One region of the Nocardioides sp. NPDC057767 genome, then DNA from elsewhere that is predicted to be linked to it. Evidence: riboswitches for the same ligand, from Rfam matches in the RefSeq annotation. Region 1 holds a riboswitch; the other holds the start of a gene.
What was found. A riboswitch is a leader RNA that binds a small molecule or an ion and turns the genes downstream of it on or off. The one in region 1 is predicted to bind cobalamin.

Region 1 (10,811 bases):
TCGTGACCGTGCTCGCGGCGGGCGGGTCCGTGCCCGCGTCCGCCTCCGCCGGCGGCGAGGACGAGGCCTGGGACGTAGAGCGGATGGCAGCGCTGGACATCCCTGTGCTCCAGGGCTTGTGCCTGACCAGCTCGCGCGCGGAGTGGGAGGCCTCCGACGACGGCGTGACGCCGCTCGACTCGGCCAACCAGATCGCGATCCCCGAGTTCGACGGCCGGATCATCACCGCGCCGTTCTCGTTCAAGGAGCTCGACGAGCAGGGCCTCCCCCACTACGTCGCCGATCCCGAGCGGGCCGCGCGCGTGGCCCGGATCGCGGTCAACCACGCCCGCCTCCGCCACACGCCCAACCAGGACAAGCGCCTCGCCCTCGTCCTCTCCGCCTACCCCACCAAGCACGCCCGCATCGGCAACGCGGTCGGCCTGGACACCCCGGTCTCCGCGATCCGGATGCTGCGCCGGCTCCGCGAGGAGGGCTACGACCTGGGCCAGGACAACGAGGTCGTACGCATCCTCGACGGCTCCGACGACACCGCCGCCGGCGACGCGCTGATCCATGCCCTGATCGCGGCCGGCGGCCAGGACGAGGAGTGGCTGACCAACGCCCAGCTCACCGACGCCCACGTCCGGATCTCCAAGGCCGACTACGACGAGTGGACCGCGGACCTTCCCGCCGACCTGCGCGAGCAGATGGTCGAGACCTGGGGCCCGACGCCAGGCGAACTCTTCGTCAACGACTCCGGCGAGCTCGTGCTCGCCACGCTCCAGGCTGGCAACATCGTCATCCTGATCCAGCCGCCGCGCGGGTTCGGCGAGAACCCGGTCGCGATCTACCACGACCCGGATCTTCCTCCCAGCCACCACTACCTCGGTGCCTACCGCTGGCTCGAGCACGGCTTCGGTGCCGATGCCGTCGTCCACCTCGGCAAGCACGGCTCGATGGAGTGGCTGCCGGGCAAGAACGCAGCGCTGTCGGCGTCGTGCGGCCCGGATGCGGCCATCGGCAACATGCCACTGATCTACCCGTTCCTGGTCAACGACCCCGGCGAGGGTGCCCAGGCCAAGCGCCGCGCGCACGCCACGATCGTCGACCACCTGGTGCCGCCGATGGCCCGTGCGGAGTCCTACGGCGACATCGCGCGGCTGGAGTCGCTGATGGAGGAGTACGACCGGATCTCCTCCATGGACCCGGCCAAGCTGCCCGCCATCCGCGGTGAGATCTGGCAGCTGATGAAGGCCGCCGAGCTCCACCGCGACCTCGGCATGGAGGAGCGTCCCGAGGACGACGACTTCGACGACTTCATGCTCCACATCGACGGCTGGCTCTGCGAGATCAAGGACGCCCAGATCCGCGACGGCCTGCACGTGCTCGGCGGCGCCCCGGAGGGCGAGGCCCGGATCAACCTGGTGCTCTCCATCCTGCGCGCCGCACAGGTGTGGGGCGGCGTCGGCGGTGCGGTGCCCGGGCTGCGGGCGGCGCTCGGCCTCAAGGAGGGTGCCGACACCCGGGCGGTCGACGAGATCGAGACGCAGGCGCGCGACCTGGTGCAGCGGATGGACGCGGCCGGCTGGGCCCCGGCCGTCGCTGAGACCCTCCACGACGACCCGGCCGTCCAGCAGGTGCTCGCCTTCGCCGCGACCGAGGTCGTGCCGCGGCTGGCGAGGACGACCGACGAGCTGGGAGCCGTGCTGCACGCGCTGGACGGTGGCTTCGTCCCCGCGGGGCCGTCGGGCTCGCCGCTGCGGGGGCTCGTCAACGTACTTCCCACGGGGCGCAACTTCTACACCGTCGACCCGCGTGCGGTGCCGAGCCGGCTGGCGTGGCAGACCGGGCAGGCGATGGCCGACTCGCTGCTGCAGCGCTACCTGGACGAGACCGGCGACTACCCGACCTCGGTCGGGCTCTCCGTGTGGGGCACGAGCGCGATGCGTACGTCCGGCGACGACGTCGCCGAGGTGCTCGCGCTGCTCGGGGTGGCACCTGCGTGGGACGAGGCCTCCCGCCGGATCACCCACCTCGACGTCATCTCGCTGGAGGAGCTGGGCAGGCCGCGCATCGACGTGACCGTACGTATCTCCGGATTCTTCCGCGACGCGTTCCCGCACGTCGTCTCGATGCTCGACGACGCGGTCCGGATGGTGGCCGACCTCGACGAGCCCGCCGACAAGAACTTCGTCCGCGCGCACACCCTCGAGGACCTGGAGGCACACGGTGACCAGCGCCGCGCGACATCCCGGATCTTCGGCTCCAAGCCCGGTTCGTACGGTGCCGGGATCCTGCAGGTGATCGAGGCCGGCAACTGGCGCTCCGATGCCGATCTGGCGGATGTCTACACGGCGTGGGGTGGCTTCGCCTACGGCCGCGACCTCGACGGCGCCCCGGCGGCCGACGACATGCGCGCCAACTACCGCCGGATCAAGGTCGCCGCCAAGAACGTCGACTCCGCCGAGCACGACATCGCCGACTCCGACGACTACTTCCAGTACCACGGCGGCATGGTCGCGACCGTCCGCGCGCTGACCGGCAGCGACCCGAAGGCGTACGTCGGCGACTCCACCTCCCCCGACGCCGTCAAGACCCGCACGCTGCAGGAGGAGACCAACCGCGTCTTCCGGGCGCGGGTGGTCAACCCGCGCTGGATCTCGGCGATGCAGCGCCACGGCTACAAGGGCGCCTTCGAGCTGGCCGCGACCGTCGACTACCTCTTCGGCTTCGACGCGACCGCCGGTGTGGTGCAGGACTGGATGTACGAGAAGCTCGCCCGCGAGTACGTCCTGGACGAGACCAACCAGGAGTTCATGCGGACCTCGAACCCGTGGGCGCTGCGTGGGATCGTGGAGCGGCTGCACGAGGCGGCCGAGCGGGGGCTGTGGGAAGAACCCGACCCCGAGCTCGTCGCGCAGATGCAGGAGATCTATCTCGACATCGAAGGTGATCTGGAGGAGGAATGAGTTCTTCTGGAAAGCGTCGGATCAAGATCATCGGGGTCGGCCCCGGTGACCCCGACCAGGTCACTCTCGAGGCCGTGGCCGCGATGCGGTCGGTCGACTACTTCCTGGTCACCGACAAGTCGGGCACGGTCAAGAAGGGCATGCCCGACCCGCTGGTGCGGGCCCGCGAGGAGCTCCTCGACCGACATCTGTCCGCGCCCGCGCGGGTGGTCAAGGTCGCCGACGCGCCCCGCGAACGGCGCGAGGAGTTCACCGGGACCGACGCGGACTACCAGGCGGCCGTCCGGGACTGGCACCGCGCCCGGGTCGAGCGCTACCTCGCCGTGCTCGCCGAGCACCCCGGTGACGTCGGCTTCCTCGTCTGGGGCGACCCGGCCTTCTACGACTCCACGATCCGGGTCGTCGACCAGATCGCCGAACAGCTCGACGTCGAGGTCGACGTCATCCCCGGGATCTCCTCGGTGCAGCTGCTCGCCGCACGCCACCGGCTCGTCCTCCATGACGTCGGACGCCCGCTCTACGTCACCACCGGCCGCGCGGTGCTCGAGGCCGTCGAGGCCGGTCACGACAACCTCGTGGTGATGCTCAACCGCGTCGTCGAGCTCCCCGGGCTCGAGGACTGGCGGATCTGGTGGGGCGGCAACCTCGGCACGCGTGAGGAGGAGCTGGTCGCCGGCACCGTCGGTGAGGTCCTGCCTGCGATCGAGGAGGCTCGGGCGCGGTTGCGTGAGTCGGCCGGATGGGTGATGGACATCTACCTGCTCCGAGCCCCGCGCCGATGAGCGGGCTGCTGGTCGCCGGCACCACCTCGGACGCGGGCAAGTCGGTCGTGACGACCGGGCTGTGCCGGGCCTTCGCCCGCCGCGGCGTCAAGGTGGCGCCCTACAAGGCCCAGAACATGTCCAACAACTCGATGGTGGTCTCGACAAGCTCGACCACCGGTGAAGGCTCGACCACCGGTGAAGGCTCGACCACCGGGGGCGACGGGACGACGGCCGAGATCGGCCGGGCGCAGTGGGTCCAGGCGCTGGCGGCCAGGGTCACCCCGGAGCCGGCGATGAACCCGGTGCTGCTCAAGCCCGGCTCCGACCGCCGCAGCCACGTGGTCCTGATGGGGCATCCGGCCGGTGAGGTGTCCTCGCACGACTGGGAGGCGGGGCGCCGGCATCTGGCGACCGCGGCCCATGCTGCGTACGACGATCTCGCCTCGCGGTTCGAGGTGATCGTCGCCGAGGGCGCGGGCAGCCCGGCGGAGATCAACCTGCGGGCCGGCGACTACGTCAACATGGGGCTGGCGCGACACGCCGGGCTGCCGACCGTGGTCGTGGGCGACATCGACCGCGGTGGCGTGTTCGCGGCGATGTACGGCACCCTGGCTCTCCTCGAGCCCGAGGACCAGGCCCTGATCAGCGGTTTTGTGATCAACAAGTTCCGCGGCGACGCGGGTCTGCTCAAGCCCGGACTCGACTCGCTGGAGTCGCTCACCGAGCGCCGGGTCTTCGGAGTTCTGCCCTGGGAGCCGTCCCTGTGGCTCGACTCCGAGGACGCCCTCGACCTCGAGGGGCGGCGCGCACAAGCCGGTGCCACCCGCAAGGTCGCGGTCGTACGCCTCCCCCGCATCTCCAACTTCACCGACGTCGACGCGCTCGGCCTGGAGCCTGACCTCGACGTCGTCTTCGCCTCCTCGCCGGCCGACGTCGCCGACGCCGACCTGGTCGTCCTGCCCGGCACCCGGTCCACGATCAGCGACCTGGCCTGGCTGCGCTCGCGTGGTCTCGACGTGGCCCTGATCGAGCACGTACGCCGCGGCCGCCCGCTGCTTGGCATCTGCGGCGGCTTCCAGATGCTCGGCGGCGTGATCTCCGACCCCGACGGGGTCGAGGGTTCGGTCACCGAGGTCGAGGGACTGGGCCTGCTCGACGTACGCACCGACTTCGCGCCCGCCAAGAACCTCCGCCTGCCCACCGGGTCGGCCCTCGGGGTCGAGGCGAGCGGCTACGAGATCCACCACGGCCGGATCACCCGCGGCGACGGGGTCACCGAGTTCCTCGGTGGCGCGCAGGCCGGCAACGTCTTCGGGACGATGTGGCACGGGTCCTTGGAGGGCGACGCTCTGCGCGGCGCGTTCCTCGAGGCGACGCTGGGCCGCAAGCCCTCCGACGTCTCGTTCCCGGCCGCCCGCGAGCGCCGCCTGGACCTGATCGGCGACCTCGTCGAGGAGCACCTCGACGTCGACGCGCTGCTCGACCTCGCGACCGCTGGCGGGGGGATCCGATGAGACTGCTGATCCTGGGTGGGACCGGGGAGGCCCGGGACCTGGCGGCGCGCCTGCTCGAGGAGGGCGTGGACGTCACCTCGTCGCTGGCAGGGCGGGTGGCTCGGCCCCGGCTGCCGGTGGGCGCGGTGCGGATCGGCGGGTTCGGGGGGGTCGAGGGCTTGAGGGGGGCTCTCGACCACTTCGACGCCGTCGTCGACGCGACGCATCCGTTCGCACGTGTGATCTCGGCCAATGCCGCGGCGGCCTGCGCGCAGACCGGCCATCCGCTGCTCCGGTTGGAGCGACCGGGCTGGCCGGCGGACCCGTCCTGGGCCTACGTCGATACCCACGACCAGGCGGCAGCGCTCGCCGCCGATCTCGGGAAGCGTCCGTTCATCACGGTCGGGCGCCAGGAGCTCGCCCGGTTCGTCCCGGCGCTGGCCGGCCACGCGGCTCTCGCCCGCGTGGTCGATCGCCCCGACCTCGACCTGCCCGAGCCCTGGACCCTGCTGACAAGCCGCGGACCGTATGACCTCGACGGCGAGCTCTCCCTGATGCGTGAGCACGGCACCGACGTACTCATTACCAAGGACTCCGGCGGCACCTACACCTGGCCGAAGATGGCAGCAGCCGCCGAGCTCGGGGTGGCTGTGGTCGTCGTGAGCCGTCCGACTGCCTCACCGGACGTGCCGACCGTGAACGACGTCACGGCGGCGCTCACCTGGGTCGCCGGGCTGACGTCGAGAACGGCGCGCCGATGACAGGGCCCAGTTCGCAGCCTCTGATAGAGGAAACTAGATCGTGAACGGCTTCACAAAGCAGTTTCCTCTATCAAAAGCAGCGGTCATCGTTGGTATGTCCGTGACCGACGTCGATCGGCGCGATGACCTGCTCTCCTGGGCACGCGACCACGACGCGAGCCTCGCCTTCCTGCAGCTGGGCGACCCGTCCCTCTCCCGTGAGCTGACCCGGCTGGCCGATGCCGGAGCGGAGAGCATCGCCCTGACCGGCGTCAGTCTCGGTCCGTTGGCGCCGGGCCACTCCTGGCTGCGCCGGATCGCGGCGCACTGGTGGCGCGAACGCCCCGGCAACCGCCCGACCATCCAGGTGGCGACCCGGTTGGCGACCACCCGCTACCAGCTCGCCGAGGCGATGGCCGAGACCAGGCCGGTCACCGGCACCGAGCCCGGGCTCACCTCGCCCGCATGGGAGCGCGTCCCCGGCCACGTACGTCAGGTCCTGATCTGCCGCGGCCCGCGATGCACCGCGAAGGGCTCGGAGGAGACCGCCAGGGCGGTCATCCTGGGCGCGATGGAGGCCGGTCTCGGCGACGACGACCTGCTGATCACCCACACCGGCTGCCAGTTCCCGTGCAACCAGGCGCCGGTGCTCAGCGTGCAGCCCGACGACGTCTGGTACGGCAACGTGGAAGCGGCCGCCGCCCGGATGATCGTGCGTGATCACCTGGACGGCGGCCGTCCTGTGGAGGCCTACCGCCTCCCCCGCTAGCCCGAAGGGCTCGAAAGTCACAGGCTGGCGGCGAGGGCCTTACGCTCCGCGACAGCGCGCTCTGCCGCGTACAGACGAATGACCAGCCCCGTCAGCGCCACTCCGAGCACGCCCCACATCGTGGCGAGCGTGATCAGCGAGGCCCTGCGGAAGAACCACAGCGTGTCGGCCGGGAAGTCCCCGACCTCGTTGACCGTCGTGAACAGCTCCCCGGCGACGACCATCACGGCCAGGTAGGCCGCGATCGCGCCGACGACGGCGAGGTAGGTGCCGAACCGGCCACGCAGCCGCACCGCGGCGTACGTCACGACCACCGCCGCCACGACCGAGAGGGCCTGGAAGGCGAAGTAGACCGCGGTGCGTACGCCGATGGTGTCGCCGCTGCCGACCGCCGGCGGGGTCGCCGGGTATTTGAGGAAGGGCACCAGTGCGACCGCGACGAACCCGATCAGGGTGACGAGCGCCGTCGACTGGCCCGGCGTGAGCCGTCCCAGACGACCCAGCGTGGCCGCGGCGACGAGCCCGACGATGCCGCCGAGCGCGACGCCGACCGCGAGGGTGCCGGTCAGCAGCCCCCAGGTGCTCTGGTTGGTGCGGGAGACCTCGGCGGCCTCCTCCTCACCCTCCCCGCCTTCGGCGGCATGCGAGTGTGCGTGACCATCGGCACCGGCTTCTTCCAGTGCGATGGCAGCACCGACCTGCGGCTCACCGACGGCGTACGCCACCAGGAAGGTGGCGACCCCGGCGAGGAGTCCAGCTAGCAGGCCGCGTACGAGAAAGGCACGCGGGCTCATCAGTGGCAGGGGTAGCCGAGCAGGTGACGACCGTCGTGGACCCACTCGTGGACCAGGGTGCCCGACGGGATCGAGACGGCGCCCTGGTCAGCGCTGATGAAGAAGAGCGCCAGGAGACCGAGCAGACCGAAGAAGAGCACCCAGGGGGCGAGCTCACGGAGCGGGATGGTGGGCAGTTCAGCGCCGGCGAGCGGTGCTACAGCGTGCTGCGACATATGTCCTCCTCAGGGATACCTGCGTCCCTGTTCGTTGGGGTTGGACGGACACTCGGGTCTGACTCCACCGCCGCGAGGCGGTGTCACAGTAGCGCGACTGTGCCGGAGTTCCACCGGCTTCCTCATGTCCGTTGGCGGCATCATGCCACGTCGGGGCTCCGGCCGCACCCGCGGCGTTCCACGGAGTCGACGAAACACAAGATCTAGGAAGTTGCATTGGTGTAATTCCCGCATATAGTGGTCCCCGCAGCTGGTTCTCCCACCTCGGCGACGGGGCGGGAGAGGCAAGAGGGAACCCGGTGCGAGTCCGGGACTGCCCCGCAGCGGTGAGTGGGAACGACCGCCGTCACGAAGCACTGGGAGCAAGCCGGCTCCTGGGAAGCGACGGCCACTAGGACCGAGCACGATGACGCCCACGAGTCCGAAGACCTGCCAGTGCCCATCTCACGGTGGGGTCCGCGACCTCGAGGGAAGGTCAGGGGATCGAGCGCGTACGACGCCGTCCTCTCCTGCCCCGGCACGGATGCACGAGACATCCGAGCGGGCCCCGGGGCCCGCGTGAACAAGGGGGCATGGGGCTTGATCGACACCGAGGGTCTACCGATCCGCACCGAGAAGTCGGCGTACGTCTTCGACTATCCGATGGCCGAGGACCTGGCCAAGAAGCAGCGGAGCATCTTCTGGACGGCCGAGGAGATCCCGGTCGAGAACGACAAGCAGGACTTCCTGGTCAACATGACCGACGCTGAGCAGGCCGCGGTCAAGACCACGCTGAAGCTGTTCACCATCTACGAGCTGATCCTCGGCGGCGAGGTGTGGGGCGACCGGCTCTTCCACGCGTTCCCGCGGCCCGAGATCCAGATGATGACCAACGCCTTCTCGTTCGCCGAGCTGAACATGCACGCGCCGTTCTACGCGAAGCTCAACAAGACCCTGATGATCGACACCGAGGAGTTCTACGACTCCTACAAGAACGACCCGGTGCTGGCCGAGCGGATCGCCTTCGTGTGGGACGCGATCGCCGACGAGGACCTGCTCTACGCACTGAGTGTCTTCACGCTGATGGAGAACTGCGTCCTCTACTCCAACTTCGCCTTCCTCAAGCACTTCCAGTCCGGCGGCAAGAACCTGCTGCAGAACGTGATCAGCGGCATCAACTTCTCCGCCCGCGACGAGAACCTGCACGCCACCGGCGGCGCCTGGCTGTTCAACACGACGTTGGACGAGTACGCCGCGACCGTGCCGGCCGACAAGTTCGAGGCCGAGCGCGACGATCTCTTCGCCCGGGTTCGCGACGTCGCCGAGCACCTCTACGCCCACGAGGCCCGGATCGTGGAGATGCTCTTCGCCGACGGTCCGATCACCGGCATCGAGCAGGCCGATCTGGAGGCCTTCGTGCGCTCCCGCATCGACATGACCCTGGAGAACATGCGGATGGAGCCGCTCTTCGGGGTCGAGACCAACCCGGTCGCCGAGTGGTTCTACGCCGGCATCAACGGCACCCAGTTCCACGACTTCTTCCAGGTCACCGGCAACGAATACAACCGCAACATCGGCGAGACGGAGTTTGAGTTCTGATGGGCAGCAACAGCTGGGAGGCGCTCTCCGCCGAGCGCAAGGCACTGCAGGACGAAGGCACCGTGCCGGCCTTCATGACCACCGCGGGCTACGCGATGTTCAAGGCGAAGTACACCGTCGCGGACCAGAGCGTCCGGGAGCGCTACGAGACCATCGCCACGACGGCCGGGGAGTTGGCCGACGAGATGTACCCCCGCGAGGACGGTGTCTCCTGGACGGAGCCGTTCTTCGAGGCGATCTGGAACGGCTGGCTCTCCCCGTCGACGCCGGTGCTGTCCAACCTCGGCACCGACCGCGGTCTGCCGGTCTCGTGCGAGGGGTCCTACGTCGAGGACTCGGTCTGGGGCTTCTACGAGACCCTCAAGGAGGCCGCGATCCTGTCGCAGAACGGGTTCGGCACCTCGGCGTACCTCGGTGACGTCCGGCCCCGCGGCGCGAAGTTCAGCGACAACGGCAAGGCCAACGGCGTCGTGCCGGTGTTCTGCAACTTCGTGGAGATGACCAACCAGATCAGCCAGGGCGCCACCCGGCGCGGCTCCTGGGCGGGCTACCTGCCCGTGGACCACCCGGACTTCTACGAGCTCGCCGACCTGATCTTCCGCGAGCCGGCCAACAAGAACGTCGGCTGGATCTTCAGCCAGGCGTTCATCGACCGGATGCTGGCCGGCGACAAGGATGCGCTCGAGCGCTACCAGCGGGTGCTCAAGATCCGGGTGGTGCTGGGCAAGGGCTACATCTGGAAGGTCGACACCGTCAACGCGGCCCAGACCGAGTCCTACCAGGCGAACGGGCTCGCCAACAAGGCCTCCAACCTGTGCTCGGAGATCACCCTGTTCAGCGACGAGGACCACTCCTACACATGCGTGCTCTCCTCGCTGAACCTGTCGACCTACGACGAGTGGAAGGACCAGGACACCGCGTACGTCGCCACCGTCTTCCTCGACGCGGTCGCCGAGGCGTTCCTGCGCAAGGCCCGCACCATCCGCGGCCTCGAGCGGGCGGTGCGCTACACCGAGAAGGCCCGCAGCCTGGGCCTCGGGGTGATGGGCTACCACGACTATCTGCAGAAGCAGCGGGTGCCGTTCGAGTCGGACAAGGCGGCCGCGCTGAACAAGGACATCTTCGAGCGGATCTCCACGCGCGCCGACGCCGCGTCGCGGTGGATGGGCTCCGTCGCCGGCATCCCGGAGTGGTGCGTCGGGCGGCGCAACTCCCACCTGATGGCGATCGCACCGACGATGAGCACCGCGGTGATCGTCGGCGGCACCAGCCAGGGCATCGAGCCGTACGTCGCGAACGTCTGGAACCAGACCACCTCGGCCGGCGAGATGCCGCGGGCCAACCAGAACCTCGTCGAGGTGATGAAGGAGCGTGGCGTCTACGACCAGGCGCACATCTCCGACATCATCGACCACGGCGGCTCCGTCCAGCACGTCTCGTGGCTCGACGACCACGAGAAGGACGTCTTCCGGACCGGCTACGAGATCGACCAGGAGATCTTGCTCGC
Region 2 (10,811 bases), on a different contig from region 1:
CTGGCCCAGGCGACCGCCCGCACCGACGGGCTCGGCGTGCCCGCCAAGGGCGTCACCGGCTCCGGCTACGAGGGACACTACTTCTGGGACACGGAGTGCTACGTCGTCCCGTTCCTCTGCTACACCCAGCCCGAGGTCGCCCGCAACGTGATGCACGCCCGCTCGGTGATGCTCCCCGCCGCCCGGCAGCGGGCGCAGGAGATGGCCGCGAAGGGCGCGCTGTTCGCGTGGCGCACGATCAACGGGCAGGAGGCCTCGGCCTACTACGCGGCCGGCACCGCGCAGGTGCACATCGACGCCGACATCGCCTTCGCGCTGATGAAGTACGTCTACGCGACCGGTGACACCGGCTACCTGATCCGCGAGGGCGTCGACATCCTGGTCGAGACCTCGCGGATGTGGGCCGACCTGGGCTTCTGGCGCCACAACGGCGAGCCGTCCTTCCACATCCACGGCGTGACCGGGCCGGACGAGTACACCACGGTGGTCAACAACAACCTGTTCACCAACGTGATGGCCCGCTACAACCTGGAGAAGGCCGTCGAGACCATCGAGATGCTCCGCACGGAGTATCCGCGCGAGTACGCGCAGGTCATGGGCCGGCTCGACGTCTCCCCCGACGAGGTCGAGGAGTGGGGTCGCTGCGCTGCCGCCATGCACATCCCCTACGACGAGGGCCTGGGGATCCACCCTCAGGACGACAACTTCCTCGACCGCGAGGTGTGGGACCTGCCCAACACCCCCGACGACGTACGTCCCCTGCTGCTGCACTACCACCCGCTGGTGATCTACCGGTTCCAGGTGCTCAAGCAGACCGACGTGGTGCTCGCCCTCTTCCAGCAGGGCAACCGGTTCACCCCTGAGGAGAAGCGGGCCGACTTCGAGTACTACGACCCGATCACCACCGGCGACTCGACGCTGTCGGCGGTCGTGCAGTCGATCGTGGCGGCGGAGGTCGGCTACCAGGACGACGCGCTGCGCTACTTCTACGACGCGCTCTACGTCGACCTGCACAACATGCACGGCAACACCGTCGACGGCATGCACATCGCCTCCACGGGCGGCGTGTGGGGCGGGCTCGCGTTCGGCTTCGGCGGGATGCGCGACTACGACGGCAAGCTCTCCTTCGACCCGCGGCTGCCGGCCGAGTGGGGCTCGCTGATCTTCCGGGTCCAGTGGCACTCGACCCGGATGCAGGTCGCGGTGACCACCGACCAGATCGTCTTCACCGTCGTGGACACCCCGGGCGAGGAGTTCGACATCCCGGTCAGCGTCCGCGGGGAGGAGTTCGTGGTCTCGAAGGGATCACCGGTCGTCGTGCCGCTCGCCGACCAGGGGCCGCGGATCGGCAAGCACCTCGACGAGGAGGTGCACGGCGGCGTACGGCCCGACGGGTCGCGGATCATCGCCACCGTGCCGACGCCGATCCCGCCGGAGATCTACGAGCAGGACCACATCGAGCACCCGATGGTCCCGCACGACCCCCCGCGCGGCTCCGAGCGGCTCGCCGAAGCCGCCAACAAGGCCGCCAACCTGTCCAACATCTCGCAGACGGACTCGGCTCAGTAGCCGGTCTTCACATGACCCTAGACTGACCGGGTGGTGCACGCTTCCTCTCTCCGGGCGAGGCTTGCCCACCCGGTCGTTCTGGTTCTGATCGGGATCGCGTCGGTGCAGGTCGGTGCGACGTTCGCGAAGTCGCTCTTCGACGAGGTCACCCCGACGGCCATGGTGTGGCTGCGGCTGTCGCTCTCCGCGCTGATCCTGCTGGCGATCACCCGTCCGCGGGTCCGCGGCCTGTCGCGGCGCGACTGGCTGGTCGTGGTCGCCTTCGGGGCCTCGCTCGGGCTGATGAACTGGGCGATCTACCAGTCCTTCGCCCGGCTCCCGATCGGGATCGCGGTCACCATCGAGTTCATCGGCCCGCTCACGATCGCGCTGGTCACCTCGCGGCGGGCACGTGACCTGGTCTGGGTGGCGCTGGCGGCGGCCGGGGTCGTGCTGCTCGGTCTCGAACCCGGGCGGATCTCGATCGTGGGCGTGCTGTTCGCGCTGCTCGCGGGTGCCTGCTGGGCTGCGTACATCGTGCTGTCGAAGGCGACCGGCGCGCGCTGGGAGGGGCTCGACGGTCTCGCCCTGGCCTCCACCGTCGCGGCGGTGGCGCTGACGCCTGCGGCGATGGCGTACGCCGACGGGCTGGGGTCTCCGCACGTGTGGCTGATCGGGCTGATGGTGGGCCTGATGTCCTCGGTGATCCCCTACTCCCTCGATCTCGTCGCCCTGCGCTCGATCAAGCCGGGGCTCTACGCGATCCTGATGTCGCTGGAGCCGGCGGCCGGTGCGCTGGCCGCGATCCTGGTCCTCCACGAGGGGCTGTCCGTGCTGCAGTGGCTGGCCATCGCCTGCGTCGTGGTCGCCTCCGCCGGAGCGACGCGCACCGGCAAGCCCGACCATCACGTGCCGGTGGAGTCGACGCCGGCGTGACGTACGTGGCTCGTCGCACGATGTAGTGGGGCGTTTCACACAAGCGACATCGGTTCGTCACCGACTTCGAATGTTCAGGTCACTACAGTTTGGTGACAACTCCCCCTCCCTCCGTCCGGTCCCGCCTGTCTCTGGAGTTGCTCCGTTGTCGACCATCACCGCCCCAGCGCACACCACCGCCGTCGCCCAGATGGCCGCACTCTTCGCCGCACGCACCGCGGGCCGAATGGTGGGCCCGTTCCTTCGACCGATCCAGCTGCTGCTCGCCTGGCCGGTGGCCTCTCAGCTCGTCGCCCGGCACAACGCCAAGGCCGCGGAGGAGGCGCTCCTGCTGCGGCGTGCGGAGCGTGAAGACGTCCAGCACTATCTCCAGCTGCTCGCATCGGAGAGAATGACTGCATGAGAATCCCACGGGCGATGGCCGAGTCGACGGTCACGTTCCGTGACGTGCTCTCCGACGACGGCACCCTGATCCGGGCCTGGACCAACGACCCCGAGGGCGTGATCGACGGACCGACGGTGCTGCTGTGCAACGGTCTCGGCACCAGCCCGTGGAACTGGCCGGCGCTGCTGCACACCTCCTGCGGCGTACGCGTCGTGTCCTGGCAGCACCGCGGCACCTCCGGCTCGGCGCGGCCGAAGGATCTGGAGCAGACGACATCGAGGCACTTCGCCGAGGACGCGCTCTCGGTGATGGACGCCTTCGCGCTCGCGCGGCCGGTGGTGATGGGCTGGTCGATCGGCGTCAACACCGCGTTCGAGCTGGCCGCGGACCACCCCGAGCGGGTCTCCGGCATCTTCGGCGTCGCCGGGGTGCCCGGGGACACCTTCAAGTCGATGCTGGGCCCGCTGCCGCTGCCCGCACCGGCGGCCGCGATCGTGACCCGCACCGCCGCGAAGGTGCTGCGCCGCACCGGCTCCCTGATCACTCCCGTGGCCACCCGGCTCGACCTCGGACCGCGGGCGATCGAGGTGTTCTCGAAGGCCGGCCTGATCGGCAAGGTCCCCGACCCCGAGCTCGCCGCGGCCGCGTTGGCCGAGTTCCTGACCACTCCGGTCGAGTGGTACTTCCACCTCGCCCTGCGCACCTCCCAGCGCCGCTCGGTATCGCCGCGCCGGATCAAGGTGCCGGTCGTGCTGGTCGCGGGCACCCGGGATCTCGTCGCCGGCGCGCGCCACATGTCCCGGGTCGCCGCCGGGCTGAAGAACGGCACCTTCGTCGAGCTCGACGGCACCCACTTCGTGCAGATGGAGCAGCCCGACCGCGTCCACCAGCTGCTGCTCGGCTTCCTCGCTCGCGTCGCCGAGCACCAGCGGGTCTGACCCGCGCCGAGGCGTCACTCCGGTCGGCCGAGGCGTCAGTTTGTGCGGCTGCGGCGAGCTGTAACACGTCGTTCGTAGGACTACTCGCCCTATCGGAACGACCGGATAGTCCTACGAACGACGTGTTACACGTGCGGTGCCGGCCAGATCTCGGCCGACGGGAGCGACTACTCGACCGACCGGGGTGACGCCTCGGCGGGGGTGATCATGGCTCGGCGAGCGGCTCGACGGAGGGTGGCGAGCACGGCGGGGCCGAGGAGAGCGATCGCCACGGCGGTGGTGACGGCTCGCACGGTGTCCCAGCTGCTGGTCGAGGTGACCAGGGTGTAGCGCAGGAAGGTCGCCAGGTTCTCGGCGAGCGCGGCACCGGGCTCGTAGGAGAGGTTGCCGCTCGTGCCGGGGACCGTGACCCCGGTCAGCAACGGCCAGCCCTGCAGGTTGAGGAGGAGTCCGTAGGCGTAGGAGGCGAGGATCCCGTACGCCGCCAGCAGCCCGATCTCGCGACGACCGCTCGCGCGTGGCAGGAGTCCGGCTCCCATCGCGACCCAGGCCGCGCCGAGCATCTGATAGGGCAGCCACGGCCCGACGCCGGCGGTGACCAGCGCGGCGACGAACAGGCTCGTGCAGCCGAGCACGAAGCCGAAGGCGGGCCCGAAGACCCGGCCTCCGAGGATGAGCATGAAGAAGACCAGCTCGACCCCGCCGGTGCCGGCGGAGACGGCGCGCAGGACGGCCTCGATCGCACTGAGCACACCGAGGATCGCGATCATCCGGGTGTCGATCCCGCCCACCGCGAGCTCGCTGAGCAGCACGACCAGCATCAGCGGCAGCAGTGCGAGGAAGATGAACGGCGGCTGCACCCGCTCGTAGCCGTGGAGCAGCAGCGGCCAGGCGAACATCATCAGCCCGGCCACCGAGATGATCGCGAGCAGGAGAGCCGTGCGGGGAGAGAACCTGATCATCCCTCCCCCACCGCCTCGACGATCTCGCGCACGTTCAGCCAGCCCAGGCCGAAGACCTTGCTCACCTGGGGAGCGAAGGCAGGCGACTCGGCGGTGACGCTGCGTACGTCGCCGGCGGAGACCACCTCGCCGTCGGCGAGCACCACGACGTCGTCGGCGGCCTGGGCGACGAACTCGACGTCGTGGGTCGCGACCAGGATCGCCTTGCCCGCGCCGGTGAGGTCGCGAAGGATCTCGGACAGGGCATGCTTCGCGGCGTAGTCGAGGCCGCGGGTGGGCTCGTCGAGGAGCACGACCGGCGGGTCGGCGCTCAGGATCAGTGCCAGTGCCAGGGCGAGGCGCTGACCCTCGGAGAGGTCGCGCGGGTGCTGGTCGTCGGGGATGCCCGGGACGAGGCTGTCCAGGATCTCCCTGGTCCGTGGGCCGCCGGCGTCGCACTCCTCGGCCACGGTCTCCAGGTAGAGCAGGTCCGCCGCGCTCTGCGGCAGCAGGCCCACGAGCGCGCGTCGCGCCTCGGGGTCGAGCGTCTCCGGATCCTTGCCACCGACGTCCACCGAACCGGCCAGGCGCTTCTGGGTGCCCTGCAGCGACCACAGCAGCGTCGACTTGCCCGAGCCGTTTCGTCCCATCAGGGCCGTCACCCGCCCTGCGGGCAGTCGGATCGAGACCTCGTGCAGGACCGGCGTACGCCCTCGGGTGACGGTGAGCGAGCGGGCGCTCAGGGCCACGGCGTCGGTCATCTCGAGATGACCGACGCGGTCGGCAAGCGCCACCCCCCGCGCCCGCCGCCTCGCATCCCGCACCGTGAGCGGCAGCGGCGACCAGCCGAGCTGGCGGCCGAGCTCGACGAGCGGCGGCACGACGGGCGAGTCCTCGAGGATGTCGGCGGGGTCGCCGACAGCGACGGAGCCGTCGCCGACGAGGAGCGCGATCCGGTCGGCGAAGGGTACGACGCGCTCGAGGCGGTGCTCGGCGAGGACCACGGAGGTGCCGAGGTCGTGCACGAGCCGGGTGATGGTGGCGAGCACGTCCTCGGCGGCGGTGGGGTCGAGGGCGGAGGTGGGCTCGTCGAGCACGACCACCCGCGGGTGGGTGGTGAGCACGGAGCCGATCGCGACGCGCTGCTGCTGCCCGCCCGAGAGCGTACGCAGCGACCGCTGCCGCAGCTCGGCGATGCCGAGCAGGTCGAGGGTCTCCTCGACCCGGCGCCGCATGGTCGCCGGCGGGAGCCCGAGCTGCTCCATCCCGTAGGCCAGCTCCTCCTCGACCGTGTCGGTGACGAAGCCGGCCACCGGGTCCTGACCGACGTAGCCGATGATCCCGGCGCGCTCGCGCGGCGGCGTACGGATGATCGAGGCGCCGTCCAGCAGCAGGTCACCCTCCAGCACGCCGCCGGAGAAGCGGGGCACCAGGCCGGCGATGACGCCGAGAAGCGTCGACTTCCCGGAGCCGGTGGGGCCGGAGACGAGCAGCAGCTCGCCCTCCTCGATGGTGAGATCGACGTCCTTGAGCACGTGCTCGGAGGAGTCGGGCGGGGTGAACGTGATCCCTCGCAGCTCGATCATGCGGCTGTCTCCTCCTCGACGAGTGATGCCGGCACCGGCGCGGCGACCGCCGGGACCAGCCCGACGAGCACTCCTGCCATGGCCGTCAGCGTGACCCCGGGCGCGGTGCTCACCCCGGGAAAGGCCACCGGGACCTGCGACCGGGCGACCCACCAGCCCACGACCGCGACCAGCACGCCGCTCAGCGCCACCACGACCTCCGGCCAGCGCCACCGGTCGGGCCGGTAGACGGTCCGCGACACCCGGCGACCGGCCAGCCTCAGCCCGATGGCCGCGGAGCCGACGCCGAGCACCAGCATGGTGGCCGCCAGCCAGCCGGGCGTGGTCCCGTCCAGCACCGCGTAGACGCCGGCGCAGAGACCCACGAGCGAGACCAGCATCAGCCCCGAGGTGACCCGCCTGGTGGCAGCCGGGATCCCGGCCGTACGTCCGTAGCCGCGTGTGTCCATGCCGGCCGCCAGCGCCATCGACCGCTCCAGGGCGTCCTCGAGCACCGGCACCAGGAAGCGGCGCAGCCGCTTGACCCTTCCGGTCGCCCCTGCCCGCAGCCGCTGCGCGGCGCGGACCCGCTGCACCGACTCGGCCAGCTGGGGCAGCACGGTCACCGCCACCACCACGGCGGTGCCGATCTCGTAGAGCGCGGGCGGCAGCGACCGCAACAGTCGCTTCGGGTTGGCCAGTGCGTTGGCCGCACCGACGCAGATCACGATCACACCGAGCCGCATACCGTCGTAGAGGCCCGCGAGCAGCGCCTCGCGGGTGAGCGGCCCGAGCAGCCGGATCCCGAGCACCCAATCGGGAAGCGGGATCTCGGGCAGATCGATGAGCACATGACCCGGCACGGCGCCCAGGAGCACCCTGAAGAGCACCCGGGTCGCGACGATGAACAGGGCGAGGCCGACGTAGAGCCGGAACGCCTTCGCCCACGGTTGCTCACCGCGACGGGCCGCGACCACGACCGAGACCACCCCCACCAAGAGCAGGAGCAGCAGCGGGTTGGTGGTGAAGGAGGCGTACGCAGCCAGCCCGATCGCCCACACCCACCAGGCGACGGGGTGCAGATCACGGGGCAGGCGCGCGATCGCGGCCTCGCGAATCAAGGTGCTCATCGGACCGCCTCCGTAGCGCATGCGCCAGGGTACGGACGCGGTCCGATGAAAGATCCATTGTTCGCTCGCTGACGCTCGCTCATCGCCGACGCCACCAGACGACACCGGCGACGGAGAAGAGGGCGAGGATCCCGGCGGGAGCGACCCAGACGGGCAGCTGCCGGGGCTCGGAGGTCGAGTCAGAGGGTGAGTCCTCCGGAGATGACTCCGGCGACGGGCTTGAGGGCGCCCCCACAGCATCCCCAAGCACCGTCGCCGGAGCGGTAACGACATCGTCGTCTATCCACGTGAACGCAACACCCTGCCCGGAGGTCACGCTGATTTCGGTAACATTTCTGGAGGCATAGCTCCAGGCCCCGGATTCGTCGGTGACCCACAGGGACCAGTAGGCGTCGGCGGGAGGCATCTGGGCACAGCCGGCGGTCTTCGGCCGGCCGTCGACACGGCAGACGACGCTGGGCATCGAGGTCACGTAGGTGAGCGGATGCCCTGCCTTCTCGAAGAGGTCGGCACCGGTGTCGCCCTCCTCGGGCCGGACGCAGGTGACCTCGGGGTCGCCGCCCAGCGCGTTGGGCTCGACGACGACGGTGACGCCGTCACATGCCTCTGCGGCAGAAGCCGAAGCCGGGGTGAGGACGGGTGCGGTGGCCCCGGCGAGGATCGCCAGGGCCACCATCGCGGACCGTAGGCTCAGCACGCGGTCTTCGTGGTCGCGTCCTTGGGCAGGAAGACGAGGGATGGCAGCGCCTGGGCGGCCGCGAGGCGGTACATCCCCTCGGACTCCTTGGTCAGCCCCTTGGTGTTGCCCTCGGCCAGGGCGGCGTCGTCGTAGGCCACCGCCCCGATGTCGTCACCGCAGGTCACGACGTGCTCGGAGACCCAGGTCGCGGCCTTCTCGGCAGCATCGGTCTCACCGGCGCGACCGAACGCCCACCCGGCCAGGCCGGTGGTGTTGGAGTTGGCGATGTTGCCGGTCGCCGCCTTGAACGAACCGTCCTCCGCCTGGGTCTCCTTCAGCCACTCGACGCCAGCCTCGACGGCCTTCTCGGCCTCGGGAGAGGCGACCGAGGACAGCGCGATCAACGCGAACGCGGTGGCGTCGGCATCCGGAGCGGCCTTCGGGTCACCGTCGCAGGTCTGGTCGGCGGCCGCGGGGTCAGCCGTGAACGTGACCCGGAACCAGCCCTCCTCGCACTGCTGCCCGGCCAGGAAATCCGCGGCGGCGGTGGCCTTCTTGCTCTCGGCGTTGCTCAGTGCCCAGACGGCGTACGACTGCCCGATGGTGTTGGAGTAGTCGGCCGCCTCCTTGTTCTCGGGGTCGAGCTTGTCGGCGATGCGGCCGTTCTCACCGACGGTGCCCTCGAGCTGCTTCAGCAGACCGGGGTCGGAGGCGTCGATGTTCTGCTGGAGGACGAGCGCCTTCGCGGTGGCCCCGGCCGAGGTCACGGTGCCGAACCCGGGCGAGGTGTAAGCCGACTTGTTCTCCATCACGGCCGCGGCGATCGTGGCGATCTCCTCGTCGTAGCCACCGACCTCGGCCAGCGCGATCCCGATGTCGGCGCTGAGCCCGAAGTCGTCGGTGCCGTACTGCGCGTTGCGGGCCACACCCTTCGGCGCCTGGGCGACGAGCCAGTCGGCCACGGAGGTCGACACCTTCGCGTCGTAGGTGGGCTTCTCCCCCTCCTCGACGGCCTTCTCGCCGCAGCCGGCGAGCGAGGTGAGGGCGAGGGCGGCGGCGATGCCACCGATGACGGTCTTCTTCATGGTTCCTTCCGCGCTGTTCGTCGGGAAGGCCCAGGGCCGACCCGCTGCTTTCCACGACAGCGTCAGGTCAGTACGCGCCCGTCGGCAGGTGCTCCGGCTCGCCCAGGACCCGATGTCCTGGGCCTACGGTTGCGGGTCAGCGCCGGGATTCGACCGGCTTCCCCCACCACGGCGTGTGTTGATTGAGGCTCTGCTTGATTCGGGGGTCATCTTATGCCGGGTCGTCCCTGCTTGCGGGATCGCCGTCGAGCAGTCACTCTGTCCCCATGCGCCACAGGATTCTCGGCCTTGTCGCAACCTCGATCTCGGCCACCGTGCTCTCCCTCTGCCCAGCCACGACGGCCGTCGCGGCACCGGCTCGAACCTCGGTCACGTACGCCGATCTGGTTGCCATGTTCGGCGACAAGGTCGGTGACAGGAAGACCGTCGAGACCGGGCTGCCGACCCTCAACCGGGCCATGTCCGACGCCCGGATCACGACCTCCTACCGGCAGGCGGCCTACCTGGCCACGCTCGCCAACGAGAGCTCCTTCCACCACGACGCCAAGGGCCCCCACGACAAGCGGAAGTACGCCGGCCGCGGCTACATCCAGCTGACCGGCGAGGCCAACTACACCGACGCCGGCGCCTACTTCGGCATCGACCTTCGCCGCCGCCCCGAGCTGGCCCGGTCCCTGGACCACAGCGCGCCGATCTCGCGGTGGTACTGGACCGTCGCCCGCGATATCAACCCGCTCGCCGACGCCCTCGAGATGGGCAAGGTCAACGCGGCGATCGGCTATCCCGCCAACAAGGAGGAGGACGCCGAGCGCTGCCGCGACTTCAAGGCCGCGCTGAAGCACCTCGACGGCTCGGTTCCCAAGGGGATCGACTGCACCCGCCCGAAGCCGAAGAAGGCAGACGACCAGGACCTCACCGCGGACGCGTCCTAGACCTGCAGACGTACGTCACTTCTTGTTGCGCTTGTCGCTGACCGCGATCGCCGAGGTGCCCTCGTCCTTGAGCTCGAAGAGGTCGATCGCCTTGATGAGCTTGGTCCAGGTGGCGTAGCCGTAGTTGCGCGGGTCCTCGGAGGACTGGTTGCGGATGCGGGAGACGACCGTGCCGACCAGGGCCCAGCCGTCGTCGTCGGCGGCCGCGGCGATGGAGTTGCGCAGCAGCTGGATCAACCGGGCGTTGCGCTTCAGGACCTGTCCCGTGGTCGCCGAGGAGGACTGCTTGCGGGCGGGGGTGGCGCCGGCCTCGGAGTCGGTGTCGGTCTCCTCCTCGGAGCCGCCGAGCTTCTCGACCACGGTGAACCGGGTGCAGGCGCTCTTGAACGGGGCCGGCGTCTTCTCCCGGCCGTAGCCGTAGACGGCGCGCCCCTTCTCGCGCAGGTAGTGCACCAGCGGGGTGAAGTCGGAGTCGGAGGAGACCAGCGCGAACGCGTCCGGGATCGCCGCGTGCAGCAGCTCGACGGCGTCGATGGCGAGCGCCATGTCGGAGGCGTTCTTGTGGGCGGTCAGGTCGAACTGCTGCATCGGCCGGATGGCCGCGTCGTGCAGCTCCTCGATCCAGCCCTTGAGCTCGGGCTTGGTCCAGTTCCCGTAGGCCCGCCGGATGGT

Region 2: linked by a shared signal. The riboswitch ahead of ACFVDI_RS24800 (prenyltransferase/squalene oxidase repeat-containing protein) and the one ahead of ACFVDI_RS03505 (ribonucleotide-diphosphate reductase subunit beta) in region 1 are both predicted to bind cobalamin.

The regions. Positions count from the first base shown of each region.
Region 1 covers NZ_JBHVKJ010000004.1:49,751-60,561, reverse strand. The annotation lists gene cobN (cobaltochelatase subunit CobN) at 1-2,951, shown strand, start outside; gene cobF (precorrin-6A synthase (deacetylating)) at 2,948-3,733, shown strand; gene ACFVDI_RS03530 (cobyric acid synthase) at 3,730-5,229, shown strand; gene ACFVDI_RS03525 (cobalt-precorrin-6A reductase) at 5,226-5,969, shown strand; gene ACFVDI_RS03520 (ferredoxin) at 6,064-6,717, shown strand; gene ACFVDI_RS03515 (CbtA family protein) at 6,735-7,511, opposite strand; gene ACFVDI_RS03510 (CbtB-domain containing protein) at 7,511-7,726, opposite strand; cobalamin riboswitch at 7,783-7,848, opposite strand; cobalamin riboswitch at 7,961-8,178, shown strand; gene ACFVDI_RS03505 (ribonucleotide-diphosphate reductase subunit beta) at 8,306-9,304, shown strand; gene ACFVDI_RS03500 (ribonucleotide reductase N-terminal alpha domain-containing protein) at 9,304-10,811, shown strand, end outside.
Region 2 covers NZ_JBHVKJ010000065.1:17,148-27,958, forward strand. The annotation lists gene ACFVDI_RS24760 (glycoside hydrolase family 65 protein) at 1-1,569, shown strand, start outside; gene ACFVDI_RS24765 (DMT family transporter) at 1,600-2,484, shown strand; gene ACFVDI_RS24770 (hypothetical protein) at 2,630-2,887, shown strand; gene ACFVDI_RS24775 (alpha/beta fold hydrolase) at 2,884-3,807, shown strand; gene ACFVDI_RS24780 (ECF transporter S component) at 3,975-4,769, opposite strand; gene ACFVDI_RS24785 (ABC transporter ATP-binding protein) at 4,766-6,334, opposite strand; gene ACFVDI_RS24790 (CbiQ family ECF transporter T component) at 6,331-7,443, opposite strand; gene ACFVDI_RS24795 (hypothetical protein) at 7,523-8,140, opposite strand; gene ACFVDI_RS24800 (prenyltransferase/squalene oxidase repeat-containing protein) at 8,134-9,207, opposite strand; cobalamin riboswitch at 9,273-9,405, opposite strand; gene ACFVDI_RS24805 (glycoside hydrolase family 19 protein) at 9,474-10,139, shown strand; gene ACFVDI_RS24810 (NYN domain-containing protein) at 10,155-10,811, opposite strand, start outside.